DNA from 3 places in the Peribacillus sp. NPDC097225 genome. Region 3 is predicted to be linked to each of the others. Evidence: riboswitches for the same ligand, from Rfam matches in the RefSeq annotation. Region 3 holds a riboswitch; each other region holds the start of a gene.

Region 1 (4,290 bases), on a different contig from region 3:
GCCCATTCCAATTAATAAAATGATCAGTATAGAGGACCATAATAAATCATTTGTTTCAGTAATAAACTTTTCTACTATCTCCATTTTTAAACGAACCCACCTCTAATTATTTCATTACAATACCTTTAGAGTTCCCGCTTTTACAAAATAGTAAACACTTAAGAATAAAGATATCTCCGTTAATTGTATTTTATTATACTATTTTAATATTATTGAAGAAGGATATTAGTTTTTTGGAACATAAAAGAATTAAAGATTTCATCCACACTTTCCATTCGAAGTCACTTACCCTAAAAAAGCCCTGGCGACAATGCTCCAGGGCCAACATTCATGATTTTACATTCATGATTTTACATTCATGATTTATTGATACTCTTCCACCCATACTATTTTTATTTCTTCTTCGAGAATCGGGGAAAACCTATTAAAATGGCTATGATTCCTGAAATCCCGATTAAGACCGGATAGAAAGAATAGGGTAGGATACTGATAGGAGAGATGTGTGCAACACCGGCAGCTAAAAGTAGTTGTGCCCCGTATGGCAATAATCCTTGAATACTACAAGCGAAAACATCGAGCAAGCTGGCAGATTTCCTGGGATCAATTTCATACTTTTCGGCAATATTTTTTGCAAGTGGACCAGCAATGATGATGGATATGGTATTGTTTGCCGTTGAAAGATTCGTTAAAGCAACCAATCCCGCGATGCTGAACTCAGCACTTTTTTTTGATTTGCTTTTTTTCGTCACGAGGTTCAGTAGGTAATCTATTCCGCCGTTATGTTTGATAACCGAAACCATGCCTGCAATCAAGATCGCTAAGAAGGAGATTTCATACATCCCAGCCATTCCATCTCCTACTTTTTGAATAACCTCCATTGCATGATAACTGCCATCCGCTAAACCGATTATTCCAGCAAAGACAATGCCGATAGAGAGAACCAAGAATACGTTGATCCCCGCCAATGCTGCCACTAGAACACCAAGGTAAGGTAGAATTTTGACCCAACTGTAGGCTTCTCCAGAAATTGTAGCTTGTTCACCCATCGTCAGAAAACCAAGGATAACACATGTAATTACCGCAGCAGGTAAAACAATAAAAAAGTTCACTTTGAATTTGTCTTTCATTTTCGTTCCCTGTGTACGTACAGCTGCTATAGTCGTATCCGAAATGAAAGAAAGATTATCACCGAACATTGAGCCACCAATGACCGCAGCCATGGAAAGGGCAACTGAAATATCCGTCTGTTCACTAATTCCTACTCCAATTGGTGCTAAAGCCACTATCGTTCCCATACTTGTCCCCATAGATAATGAGATAAAGCAGGCGATAATAAATAACCCCACCATTAATAGATTTTGCGGAACGATCGAAAGTGCTAGATTCACCGTAGATGCTACGGCTCCCATCCCATTTGCCACTTCCGAAAAAGCCCCAGCCAATAGGAATATGACAACCATCAACATAATATTTGAATCCCCGGCACCTTTACAAAAGATTTCTACTTTGTGATTGAATGATTCCTTTCGATTCATTGCCAGTGCCACAGCAGATGCAATGGCAATGGCAACAATCACTGGAAATGTGTAAAAATCTTTTGTAATCACACCTGAACCTATAAATAATATCAAAAAAACGATAAACGGCGTTAAAGCCCATGGATTCCCTTTATTGTCTAAACTCATGATGTACACCTCTTTATTATTTTTGCATGGTATTGGATACTCTTTTTGGACTCTCTAAATTTTCCGGCATCCCTTCATTTTAATATAAGCATGATTATAAAATAGTAACAAACCATCAAGAACAGATTCCTATCCTATGAGTACAAAAAGACCTCTTCCGTTTTAATACAAGAAGAGGTCTTTTAATCTATAAACACTCCTCTTATCTTTCAGGTCAATCGCCTGCTGGATTTGGCACAGCACTCTAAATAAGTCTGCTGCCGAGACATCTTCGGGCCAGTCCCTCAGTCTCTCTTGATAAGAAGTAAGAAATATTCATTTTTTTAAAGCAAATATAAGAGTACAGCATTTTAAGAGTTTTCGCAAGGTAAAGTATTAAAGATTTTTATAAACTTATTGAATGCATTACTTTTTAGCTTTCGGGGCCTAAAGGTAGCTAGTGTGAAAGCAAGTGATACTTTACTCTTCTACACTGATGGGTACCACTTTGCCATCTTCTACCGCTCCGACAACGACTTTTGCTGCGAATCCACCATTTTCGTCAATCGAAGGTATATTGTAAATTTTCTGTTCAGGTGCCGTGTTTGTCAGCCCATCCTGCATATGTTCACGGATGGCTTTCACATCCTCGACTGTTCCTGCCGCTTTCATTGCCTCCACAAAGGCATACATAGCAATGTAATTCAACCCCACTTCAGAACTAGCATCTTCCTTATAAATTTTTTTATATTTATCAATGAATGCTGGTGCTGCTTCTTCATTGGAGTCGATAAGCGGAAGCACACCAATCGAACCTTCCAATGTTTCGTATGAACCGGCAATTGGCTTCATTTGATCCAGTTTCGCCTGGTCCATGATAATAAAACCGCCTTTAAAACCTAGTTCTCTTGCTTGTTTTGCAACCTTGGCCGTAGGCTCCGACGCCCCACCGATGAAAAGGACATCAGGCTTTTCTTTTAAAGCATTTGTAACAGTCGTGAAGAAATCCGTTTCTTTAGAGAAATCAATTGAGGCATTATACACGACTTTACCACCCTGCTTTTCCCAATGTGGTAGTAGGTTTTCCGCCCAGTCTTTCCCGTACTGGGAAGATGGTGGCAATGCCGCGATTTTTTTGCCGAAGTTTTCCATTGCATACGTAGAAAACGGTTCAATATACCCTTCATAATTTGGCGGGATCCTTACCGTTAATGAATTTCCGCTTTCCGTGATAGCTGGTTCACTCGAATAGGCACCGATGATAAATTTCTCTTTTTCGTTAAAAACCTGTAGGGCCTGTATCCCCCCGCTATGAGGAGTGAAAATAATCGGAGTTTTGTATTCCTGGATTAAACGTTTAGCATTTGAACCCGTTTCATTCGGTAAGTACTTATCATCCAATGAAACCAGATTGAGCGTATATTTTTCCCCTTCCACTTCGAATCCACCGGCATCGTTTATTTCATTTACAGCCATCTCCATACCATTTAACGTTCGTTTTCCATATAAGGCTGCTGCTCCACTCAAAGGGCCGCTAAAACCGATATTGACAACATTCTTCCCTTTACCGGCCTTTCCTCCCCCACTTGATGCAGGGCTGTCTCCCTTGTTACACCCCACTAGTGCCGTTAGGACGAGTAATAGCATTACAAAGAATACACTCAACTTTTTCATAAAAATCCCCCATTCATTTTTAAACTCTTATGCTCCGATATAGGCTTTCCTTACTTCATCGTTAGACAATAATTCTTTTGCGGTCCCTTCAACGACAATTTCCCCATTTTCAAAAACATATCCTTTATCTGCAATGCTAAGAGCAGCATTCGCATTCTGTTCGGCTAGTAGAACGGTTATTCCTTCCCGGTTTATTTCTTCGATGACTTGGAACATCTGTTCAACAATCAAAGGAGCGAGGCCCACAGAAGGTTCATCTAGCATCAAAAGCTTCGGTTTAGACATCAAAGCCCTGCCAATGGCCAGCATCTGTTGTTGTCCACCACTCAAGCTGCCGGCTTCATCATGGAGTTTTTCTTTTAAAATAGGAAATAAATGATAGACATTTTCCAATGAGGACTTGATTTCCATCTTTTTTTTTCGATGTACGTAAGCTCCCATCTTCAAGTTTTCCTGGACAGTCATCTGAGGAAACAGTTTCCGCCCTTCTGCACATTGCACGATTCCAGCTTGGACATTCTTATCCGGAGCCCTACCTCCGATAGCCAGTTCCTCAAAATGAATTTCACCCTGAGCCAGCTTGCTTATTCCGCTGATAGAACGGAATGTCGTGCTTTTGCCTGCCCCGTTCGCCCCCAATAGAACGACAATTTCTCCCTTTTCCACTTCAATATTCACTTGCTTAATCGCAGTGAAGCTCCCATAACATACAGTAACATCAGTTAACTTAAGCACTAGCACTACCTCCTAAATAGGCTTTAATAACCGCCTCATTCCCCCTGATTTCTTTTGGAGTGCCCTCAGCAATCTTTTCCCCGTAATTCAGGACCATGATATGGTCAGCTAAGTTCATGATCATATGCATCTTGTGCTCGATCAAGCAAATCGTGAAGCCCGATTGATTCAACTCCTTGATCAGTTCTGTAAGCCCTTCTGTTTCATCAGGGTTTAT
Region 2 (4,290 bases), on a different contig from region 3:
GCTGGTCATAATCAGACTGCATGACCGGCCAGGCAGCACCCAGTAAGGAATCTGGAAGACCCAGGCTTATGAAAGCCAAGTAAATCATAACCAATAAGAGCATTGCCAAAGGATACCACCCTACTTTCCATTCTCGACGAATAACTCATTACCATAACATTATACGGCGAGACAAGCCCACTATCCCTCTATTTTTCCACTATGAATTTCCAAATCCGAGTTTAGGTAACCTCCTCTTCTTGAAATAACGATCCACAAAAAAGAGACTTCTTCATTTTCATGAAAAAGTCTCGATCATTAATTATTCTTAGATCTCACCCTATTATTCAAGAACTCTATTCCTGTACCAAAATCACTTCATCGTGTCCGCAGTTGGGGCACTTCATAATATGCGGGCATTGTCCCTTTTGAAGGGATTCGGGAAAACCGTCATTTTTTTTCAATGTATCAATATCCATATAAGCACTGTAATCATCGGCATAATCCATCAATTTCCCTTGATCTTCAAGGTCACTACTGCATTTAGGGCATTCTAAATGCATTTTTCTAAGACCATTGCATAGTGGACATAAAGACATGACCATTCCTCCTGTTCGATTTATCTAGTTTAAGTATTCGTTTATTCCATCATTTTAACACATTAAAACATCCTCCCTACATGCGAGGAAGGATGCTTACCTGTTGATTATTTATTGACCATGTTAGCAGGGTCAACCCATGCTTTGAATTCATCTTCCGTTAGGAATTCAAGTTTCAACGCCGCTTCTTTCAAAGTGGAGTTGTCTTTGAATGCAGTTTTCGCAATTTTAGCCGCTTTTTCATACCCGATATGTGGGTTCAATGCCGTTACGAGCATAAGAGAACGATCAACATTTTCTTTGATCTTATCTTCATTCGCTGTAATTCCTACCGCACAGTTATCATTGAAGGAATGAATGCCATCTGTCAATAATTTAACGGTTTGCAGGAAGTTGTAAATGATGACCGGTTTGAAAACGTTCAATTCAAAGTTCCCTTGGCTTGCTGCAAAACCGATTGTAGCATCATTTCCGACAACTTGTGTCGCAATCATTGTCATTGCTTCACATTGGGTCGGATTCACTTTACCTGGCATGATGGAGCTGCCTGGCTCATTTTCAGGAATGGCGATTTCACCGATTCCGCTTCTTGGGCCACTTGCCAGCCATCTAACATCATTGGCAATCTTCATTAAATCAGCAGCCAACGCTTTAAGAGCACCGTGTGCATAAACAATTTCGTTATGGCTTGTTAAAGCATGGAACTTATTATCCGATGTGACAAATGAATGTCCTGTATCCGCTGCGATTTGTTTAGCAGAAAGTGCCGGGAATTCTTTTTTCGTATTGATTCCAGTCCCTACAGCCGTACCGCCCAATGCAAGGTTCAATAATTTTTGGCTACTTTCTTCGATCATCGCCAAATCTTTATCAAGCATTGCTTTCCAACCGGAGATTTCTTGGCCAAGAGTTAGTGGTGTCGCATCTTGAAGATGGGTCCGTCCAATTTTCACGACATCCCAGAATTCTTTTTCTTTGGCTTCGAATGTGTCACGAAGCACTTTAATGGCCGGTACCAATTTTTCGGCAACTTCCATATAAGCTGCGATATGCATGGCTGTCGGGAATGTATCGTTAGAGCTTTGCGCTTTGTTAACATCATCATTCGGGTGAAGCATCTCAGTTTCGCCTTTTTCCTCTAACCATTTATTCCCTTTGTTTGCGACCACTTCATTCACGTTCATATTACTTTGTGTGCCGCTACCAGTTTGCCAGACGACAAGTGGGAAATGTTCGTCAAGCGTACCTTCAAGGATTTCACCACAAATTTTAACGATGGCATCCTTCTTCACTTCTGAAAGATCGCCAAGTTCAAAGTTCACTTTTGCTGCCGCTTGTTTTACGTAAGCAAATGCATGGACTAATTCAATCGGCATTTTTTCATAACCGATTTTGAAGTTATTACGGCTTCTTTCCGTTTGTGCACCCCAGTACTTATCAGCAGGAACTTTTACTTCCCCCATTGTATCTCGTTCGATTCTAAATTCCATGTGTTCTCCTCCTATATTCGCACTATCCACTGAGAAACAATATGTATATGTAATGAATAATGACGTTTTATATGATCCCCTATATATTGTACAAACATTATTATTGTAAAGCAAAAAAAACGGAACACAAATGACCTTTTCCTTCAGAAAAGTCCGTTTAATCTGAATCCGGTTCTATTACTCTGTTGAATTCGTAATTTTATAATGATAAACATGATACATGTTCCATAATAGCTAGTCCCAAATAACCGTCTATTAGGAATGTCCTTGACAGAATCCTATATTTATAGTAAATTCAAAAGAAATTGAATAATCAAAACTCTTATCGAGAGAGGTAGAGGGAATGGCCCTATGACACCTCAGCAACCTTCATTTGTTTCAAACCAATGAAAAGGTGCTAATTCCACAAGTTTGTGTAACTTGGAAGATAAGAAGAATGACTCTATCCTACTTATTCAAGTCTTCTTCTTAAAGAAGACTTTTTTTATTTTATTTAACTAAAAGGAGCAGTGAAAAATTATGTACAAAACAGAAACCTATCTTGCTCAGCTTGGAAACCGCAGTGAAACGGCGACAGGAACGGTCAATCCGCCCGTTTACTTCTCGACGGCTTTCCGTCACGAAGGAATTGGTCAATCAACAGGATTCGACTATACACGAACAGGAAACCCTACACGCCAGCTATTGGAGCAATCGATCGCCAAACTAGAACATGGCGATCAAGGATATGCATGCAGTTCGGGAATGGCTGCCATTGCCACCATCCTTTCCTTATTCAAATCAGGGGATGCATGGATCAGTAGCGAAGATTTATACGGCGGTACATATCGTTTATTAGAGCATGGCTTTAAAAAATGGGGGCTACAATGCGAATATGTCAATACATGTTGCCTGGAGGATATTGAAAAAGCAATCACCCCTCAAACAAAGGCCATCTTTATTGAGACTCCCACAAACCCTCTTATGCAGCAAACGGACATTCCAGCCGTCGCCGCTCTTGCCAAACAATACAATTTACTATTGATTGTTGACAATACTTTTTACACGCCGATCATCCAACAGCCCCTCTTACTTGGTGCTGACATCGTGATTCACAGCGCAACGAAATATCTTGGTGGCCATAATGATGTGTTGGCCGGCTTGATTGTGGCAAAAGGAGCCGAGTTATGTGAGTCCCTTGCTTTCCACCATAATGGTATGGGAGCGGTCTTGAGCCCATTTGATTCGTGGTTGTTGATGCGCGGGATGAAAACCTTGGCACTGAGAATGGAACGTCATGAAAAGAACGCCAAGGTTATCGTTGATTATTTGACGGAACATGAAAGTGTAACGGATGTTCTCTATCCAGGTCGTGGCGGCATGATTTCATTCCGGGTCAATGATGAAGCGGTGGTCAACCCATTTCTACAGTCCCTTTCATTGATTTCATTTGCCGAAAGCCTTGGTGGCGTCGAAAGCTTCATCACGTATCCGGCGACACAGACACATGCCGATATGCCTCTTGAAGTTAGAACGGCAAATGGAGTTTGCAATCGACTCCTTCGATTCTCTGTCGGCATCGAGGACAGCGGAGATTTAATCGAAGACCTGCAGCAGGCATTTGCTCAAGTAAAAAAGGAGGCAATACGATGACAAACCAAGAATTCAGTTTTGAAACCAAATTACTACACAACCAACATAAATTCGATCCAACAACAGGTGGGGTGAGTGTTCCGATCCAGCATGCTTCCACCTTCCATCAAACCGACATTGATCAATTTGGCAAATACGATTACAGCCGGAGCGGGAATCCGACGCGAGAAGCCCTGGAAGATATCATTGCGGAACTGGAAGAAGGCACGCGCGGATTCGCTTTTTCATCCGGGATGGCTGCCATTTCAACGGCTTTCCTCCTGCTTTCTGCCGGTGACCATATCGTCATCTCTGAAGATGTATACGGAGGCACATTCCGAATGGTAACAACCGTGCTGACCCGTTTTAACATCGAACATACCTTCGTGGATATGACGGATCTTGAGAGTGTAAAAGCGGCCATCCAGCCAAATACGCGAGCAATCTATATTGAAACGCCTTCCAATCCCTTGCTTAAAGTAACCGATATTAAAGCGGTATGTGATATCGCCAAAAGCATTGGCGCATTAAGCTTTGTAGACAATACATTCCTGACGCCTGCCCTCCAAAAGCCGTTAAACCTCGGGGCCGATATTGTCCTGCACAGTGCA
Region 3 (4,290 bases):
GATTTCGTTATTTGCAGCGGCATCTGTCCTTTCCTGGAATGAGATTTTCCCAGATACAGTGAGCGCACTTGTTGTTCAAGATGCAGAAAGTCTGTTAGCGAAATCCCCTAGATTGGGAGGCGGTCTCGAAGCAGGCGAAAAACTGATTCACTCCATCATTCAATGGGCAGAGAGCAATGATCTATTAGTCGGCAATAAGCTGAAATGGATGGTTGAGGGAATTAAGGATATGAGCAATTTCAATCTGCTTCTTGTTGGAAGTGCAGGAAATGGCAAGACATCCTTCATTCAATCGATAGCGGGTGAAAGCATTGCAGCGGAAGACCATTCATCTCTTGTGAGCGTTAAAGATGGCGATGACCTGGAAATCTATGAAATTACCGATACAGATCGTAAAATGGTCGAAGAGTTAACGGAGTTGGATGAAACGCGTCGTCAACGCGGAACGATTGTCGATGTGACACTCATCAGTGATTATTTGAGAAATAATCGCCTGCGTCTACTGGATACTCCAGGATTTAATGGAGAGAAAAGCGTAGACCCTGACTTCCAAAATTACTTACTGGAGAGCGATGGAGTGATGTTCGTTCTGGATGCACGGGCACCTTTCACGGGCAGTGAACGTGATTTGCTATTGGAAATGCAACAAATGGCCCCTAAACTTCCTATTCATTTCTTGCTGAATAAAATGGATACCATCTATAGTGATCAAGTGGCAGTCAGGATGGAAGATGAAACATGGGATAAGGTGAATGCTTATTTCCCGAACGCGAAGGTATTTGCTTTCTCCAAGCTTTATGACAGCAAACAGCAACTGCAGGATCTAGCCGTCTTCCTTCACGCAAACTATCAAGATAGCAATTGGAAGGAAATGAGGGCGGAGAAGCTCCTTGCCTTCACGCGTAAAACTTTATCCTATCTATTAGAAAAACGGGCAGCGAATGAACGGAAATGCGAGCATTCGATTTCTTGGAATGAACAGATGGAAGTGAAGTTGAATGGCGCTACGAATCAGTTGACTGATTTGGAAAAAGAAAAAACCGAAAACATTACAAGATCTTATCGCTTATTAAAAGAAGAAGTGAAAAAACAGCTTTCCACACGAATTCCTGAATTACTGCGTGATTGCTCTAAAACATTATCTGAGAATAGTGACTTTAGCCAAGTGCATATACAGTTGAATCAGGAAATGAACGATCGGATCCAGGCATTTATATCCGATAAAATCATGCCGCAGTATTTCCGCTCGCTTCAAGACTGGATTGCTACATCTGAGTTAGAATTCACGCAAAGCCAACAGTTCATGGATGAGATGAGCGCAGGCTTCAATGAGCTATACAAAGAAGAACGTATTGTACTGGCCGGGGACTTCCGGGTCTTGGATGACTGGCGCCGTGATGCGGACCGGATGACAAGCAGCATCCGGATAGAAAATGTAAATATATTACTAAGAAGGACCCCATCTCAGTTGATTCTTAAGGGAGCCGGGAAGCTATTTGGTGCCATTCCGCAAAATAAAGCGAATATGTACAATCGATATAAGAAGTTCTTGGAAAATGAAGACTTCCAGGATGTTGCCGATATGATCAGTGACAGATTCCTTACTCAGTTTGGATTGTTCGAAAAATCCTTGGAACGTGACATATCCCTGTTCTACCGCAGTCCATTTTCCATCCTTGAAAAAAATATCGAACAGACGAAAGCCGAAATCAAAGAACAGCAGGCTACATTGGAACATATGAGACAAAATCCTGAAGTCTACCGTGATCCGATTACCCTGTTCGAAGTGAAACTGCGCCAATTCGAACGCCTTGAAAAAATCGAGAAAAGACGCCTGGCGAAACTGCAAGGAAAATAAAACATTTAAAATATTCTAAAAACTATTGACTTAATGACTATATCCCTATAAAGTGGTACTTACCATAACGAAACGTAACACATTATATTCTCTTATCAAGAGTGGCGGAGGGACTGGCCCTACGATGCCCAGCAACCGTTCCAATTAGGAATTGGTGCTAAATCCTGCAAAACAGAAATGTTTTGACAGATAAGAGAGGGATAAGTCTGCAAACCAGCTGATTAAACCTCTCTATTTTAGAGAGGTTTTTATTTTGTGTTTATGCCGAGCTAACAGATAAGAATAATGTAAAAAATAGGGGGAATTAAAATGGGAAGATCAATTTTAAAAGGAGCTTTCGTTTCAGTCATCGCTTCGGCGTTGCTTTTGACGGGGTGTTCTTCGGGACAAAGTACAGGGGAAGCGAAAAAAGAGGAAAAGGTATCTTTTGAAAATGTTCCAGAGCGATTTGCGAAAGGCGAGGGAGCTAAAATTAAAGTCATTCGTAAAATTGGCGGCGATGATCACACTGCCCAATACTTAGCAGGGGCGCAAGAAGAAGGAGAAGCACTTGGCTTCCAAGTAGATACTTTTACGGCCAATGGCGATACGGCTAAATTCCATGACGCCATCGCTCAGGCTCTGGAGGAAGACTATGATGGCTATATCATTTCCCATGGTGATGATGCAGCGACAGTGAATGACGTACAAAAGTTGGTTGATGCAGGGAAAAGCGTAGTCACATTCGATTCCATCGGCGATTTAACGAAAATTGATGGGGTAACAGTAACCTCACAAGATGACGAAGCATTGGCAACTCTTGCTTTTGACAAATTGATTGAAGAGCAAAAAGGCGAAGCGAACATTGCATACCTTTGGGTAGATGGTTTCCCTCCTATGGTGAGAAGAAATGCCGTGTATCAAGAAAAGCTGAAAGAAAATCCTGGCATTCATGAAATTGAAAGATTCGGAGTGGCATCTTCAGATACTTCGGTCCAGACGCAAAATGCCGTCTCGGCGATGTTGAACAAGTATCCAAAAGGTAAAATAGACGCAATTTTCGCAACCTGGGATGCATTCGCTATCGGAGCAGCTCGTGCGATAAAAGAAGCGGGGCGCGATGAAGTGAAAATCTATGGTATTGACGTGTCCAATGCTGACCTTCAGGAGATTCAAACAAAAGGAAGCTCATGGTCGTATACCGCAGCGGTTGATCCGAAGTTGATTGGTGCAGTGAATATGAGACTGCTAGCGAAAAAACTAGCGGGGGAAGAAACGCCGCAAACCTATGATTTAGAAGCATCATTGATATCTCAAAAACAGCTTCAATCATCGAAGGACGCTGTCAACATGACCAATCTATCCGGCATTGTTCAAGGCTGGGGAGTATCAACGGAATTTGAAGAAGACTGGATGAAAGTATTGAAAGAACATTATAAGAAGTAACGATCAGAATCAGTAGACACTCTCTTTCAAGTTGAAGAGAGTGTCTGTTTAATGGGAGGGATTGGACATGGGCATTCAACTAGAAATGAAACAAATATCGATTGAGTTTCCAGGTGTAAAAGCGCTTAGTGAAGTTGATTTTTCAGTACAGTCGGGAACAGCACATGCATTGGTCGGCGCAAATGGAGCAGGGAAATCGACGCTAATGAAAGTCTTATCAGGAGCTCATGTCCATTATACCGGCGACATTTTTCTAAATGGCCAGGTACAGGATATCCGTTCGCCAAAGTCGGCACAGGAAGCTGGCATTCAAATTGTGTATCAGGAAGTGGATACGGCCCTCATTCCTTATTTAACGGTTGCGGAGAACGTGATGCTGAATGAATCCGTACAGAACATGGGGAGAAAACAAATCATCAAGTGGAAGGAATTACATAGAAAAGCGACGGAAATCTTGGAAGAAATGAACATCCATGTGTCTTCGAAAAAACTGGTAAGGGACCTTACGTTGGCCGAAAAGCAGATGGTCTTGATAGCTAGGGCCGTTTCAACCGCATGTAAATTCTTGATTCTTGATGAGCCGACTGCTCCGTTAAGCCATACGGAAACAACGGAACTATTCCGGATTGTGAATGAGCTGAAGCAACGTGGTGTAGGCATTATTTTCATTTCTCATCGTCTACCCGAGATATTTGAAGTGTGTGAGGACATTACAATCATGAGAAATGGGAAGAGTGTGAGGCGCAGTAGAATCAGTGATATCACACAAAACGAAGTGATTGAGCAGATGCTTGGAAAGTCAATGGAAGAACAGTTTCCCGTCGTGAATGCCGAGATAGGTGCGGTGATGTTTGAAGTGAACCGACTGTCGGATGCCGATAAAGTCAAAGATGTCAGTCTTCATGTGAGGGCCGGTGAGATAGTCGGTTTAGCGGGCCTTGTCGGGGCAGGGAAAACGGAGCTTTGTAAAACGCTTTTCGGTCATACGGCCATTATAACGGGGGAAG

The links. A riboswitch is a leader RNA that binds a small molecule or an ion and turns the genes downstream of it on or off. The one in region 3 is predicted to bind S-adenosylmethionine.
Region 1: another riboswitch for S-adenosylmethionine. It lies ahead of ACIQXH_RS07330 (Na+/H+ antiporter NhaC family protein); the one in region 3 lies ahead of ACIQXH_RS15465 (sugar ABC transporter substrate-binding protein).
Region 2: another riboswitch for S-adenosylmethionine. It lies ahead of ACIQXH_RS11145 (methionine biosynthesis PLP-dependent protein); the one in region 3 lies ahead of ACIQXH_RS15465 (sugar ABC transporter substrate-binding protein).

What each region holds. Positions count from the first base shown of each region.
Region 1 is NZ_JBIWDJ010000002.1:304,578-308,867, forward strand. Features, by position in the region: gene ACIQXH_RS07325 (alanine/glycine:cation symporter family protein) at 1-84, opposite strand, end outside; gene ACIQXH_RS07330 (Na+/H+ antiporter NhaC family protein) at 393-1,685, opposite strand; SAM riboswitch class I at 1,885-1,989, opposite strand; gene ACIQXH_RS07335 (ABC transporter substrate-binding protein) at 2,145-3,344, opposite strand; gene ACIQXH_RS07340 (ABC transporter ATP-binding protein) at 3,366-4,073, opposite strand; gene ACIQXH_RS07345 (ABC transporter ATP-binding protein) at 4,066-4,290, opposite strand, start outside.
Region 2 is NZ_JBIWDJ010000003.1:213,582-217,871, reverse strand. Features, by position in the region: gene ACIQXH_RS11160 (MFS transporter) at 1-109, opposite strand, end outside; gene ACIQXH_RS11155 (hypothetical protein) at 336-578, opposite strand; gene fumC (class II fumarate hydratase) at 686-2,068, opposite strand; SAM riboswitch class I at 2,388-2,502, shown strand; gene ACIQXH_RS11145 (methionine biosynthesis PLP-dependent protein) at 2,588-3,700, shown strand; gene metC (cystathionine beta-lyase) at 3,697-4,290, shown strand, end outside.
Region 3 is NZ_JBIWDJ010000005.1:90,342-94,631, forward strand. Features, by position in the region: gene ACIQXH_RS15460 (GTP-binding protein) at 1-1,858, shown strand, start outside; SAM riboswitch class I at 1,948-2,054, shown strand; gene ACIQXH_RS15465 (sugar ABC transporter substrate-binding protein) at 2,168-3,283, shown strand; gene ACIQXH_RS15470 (sugar ABC transporter ATP-binding protein) at 3,351-4,290, shown strand, end outside.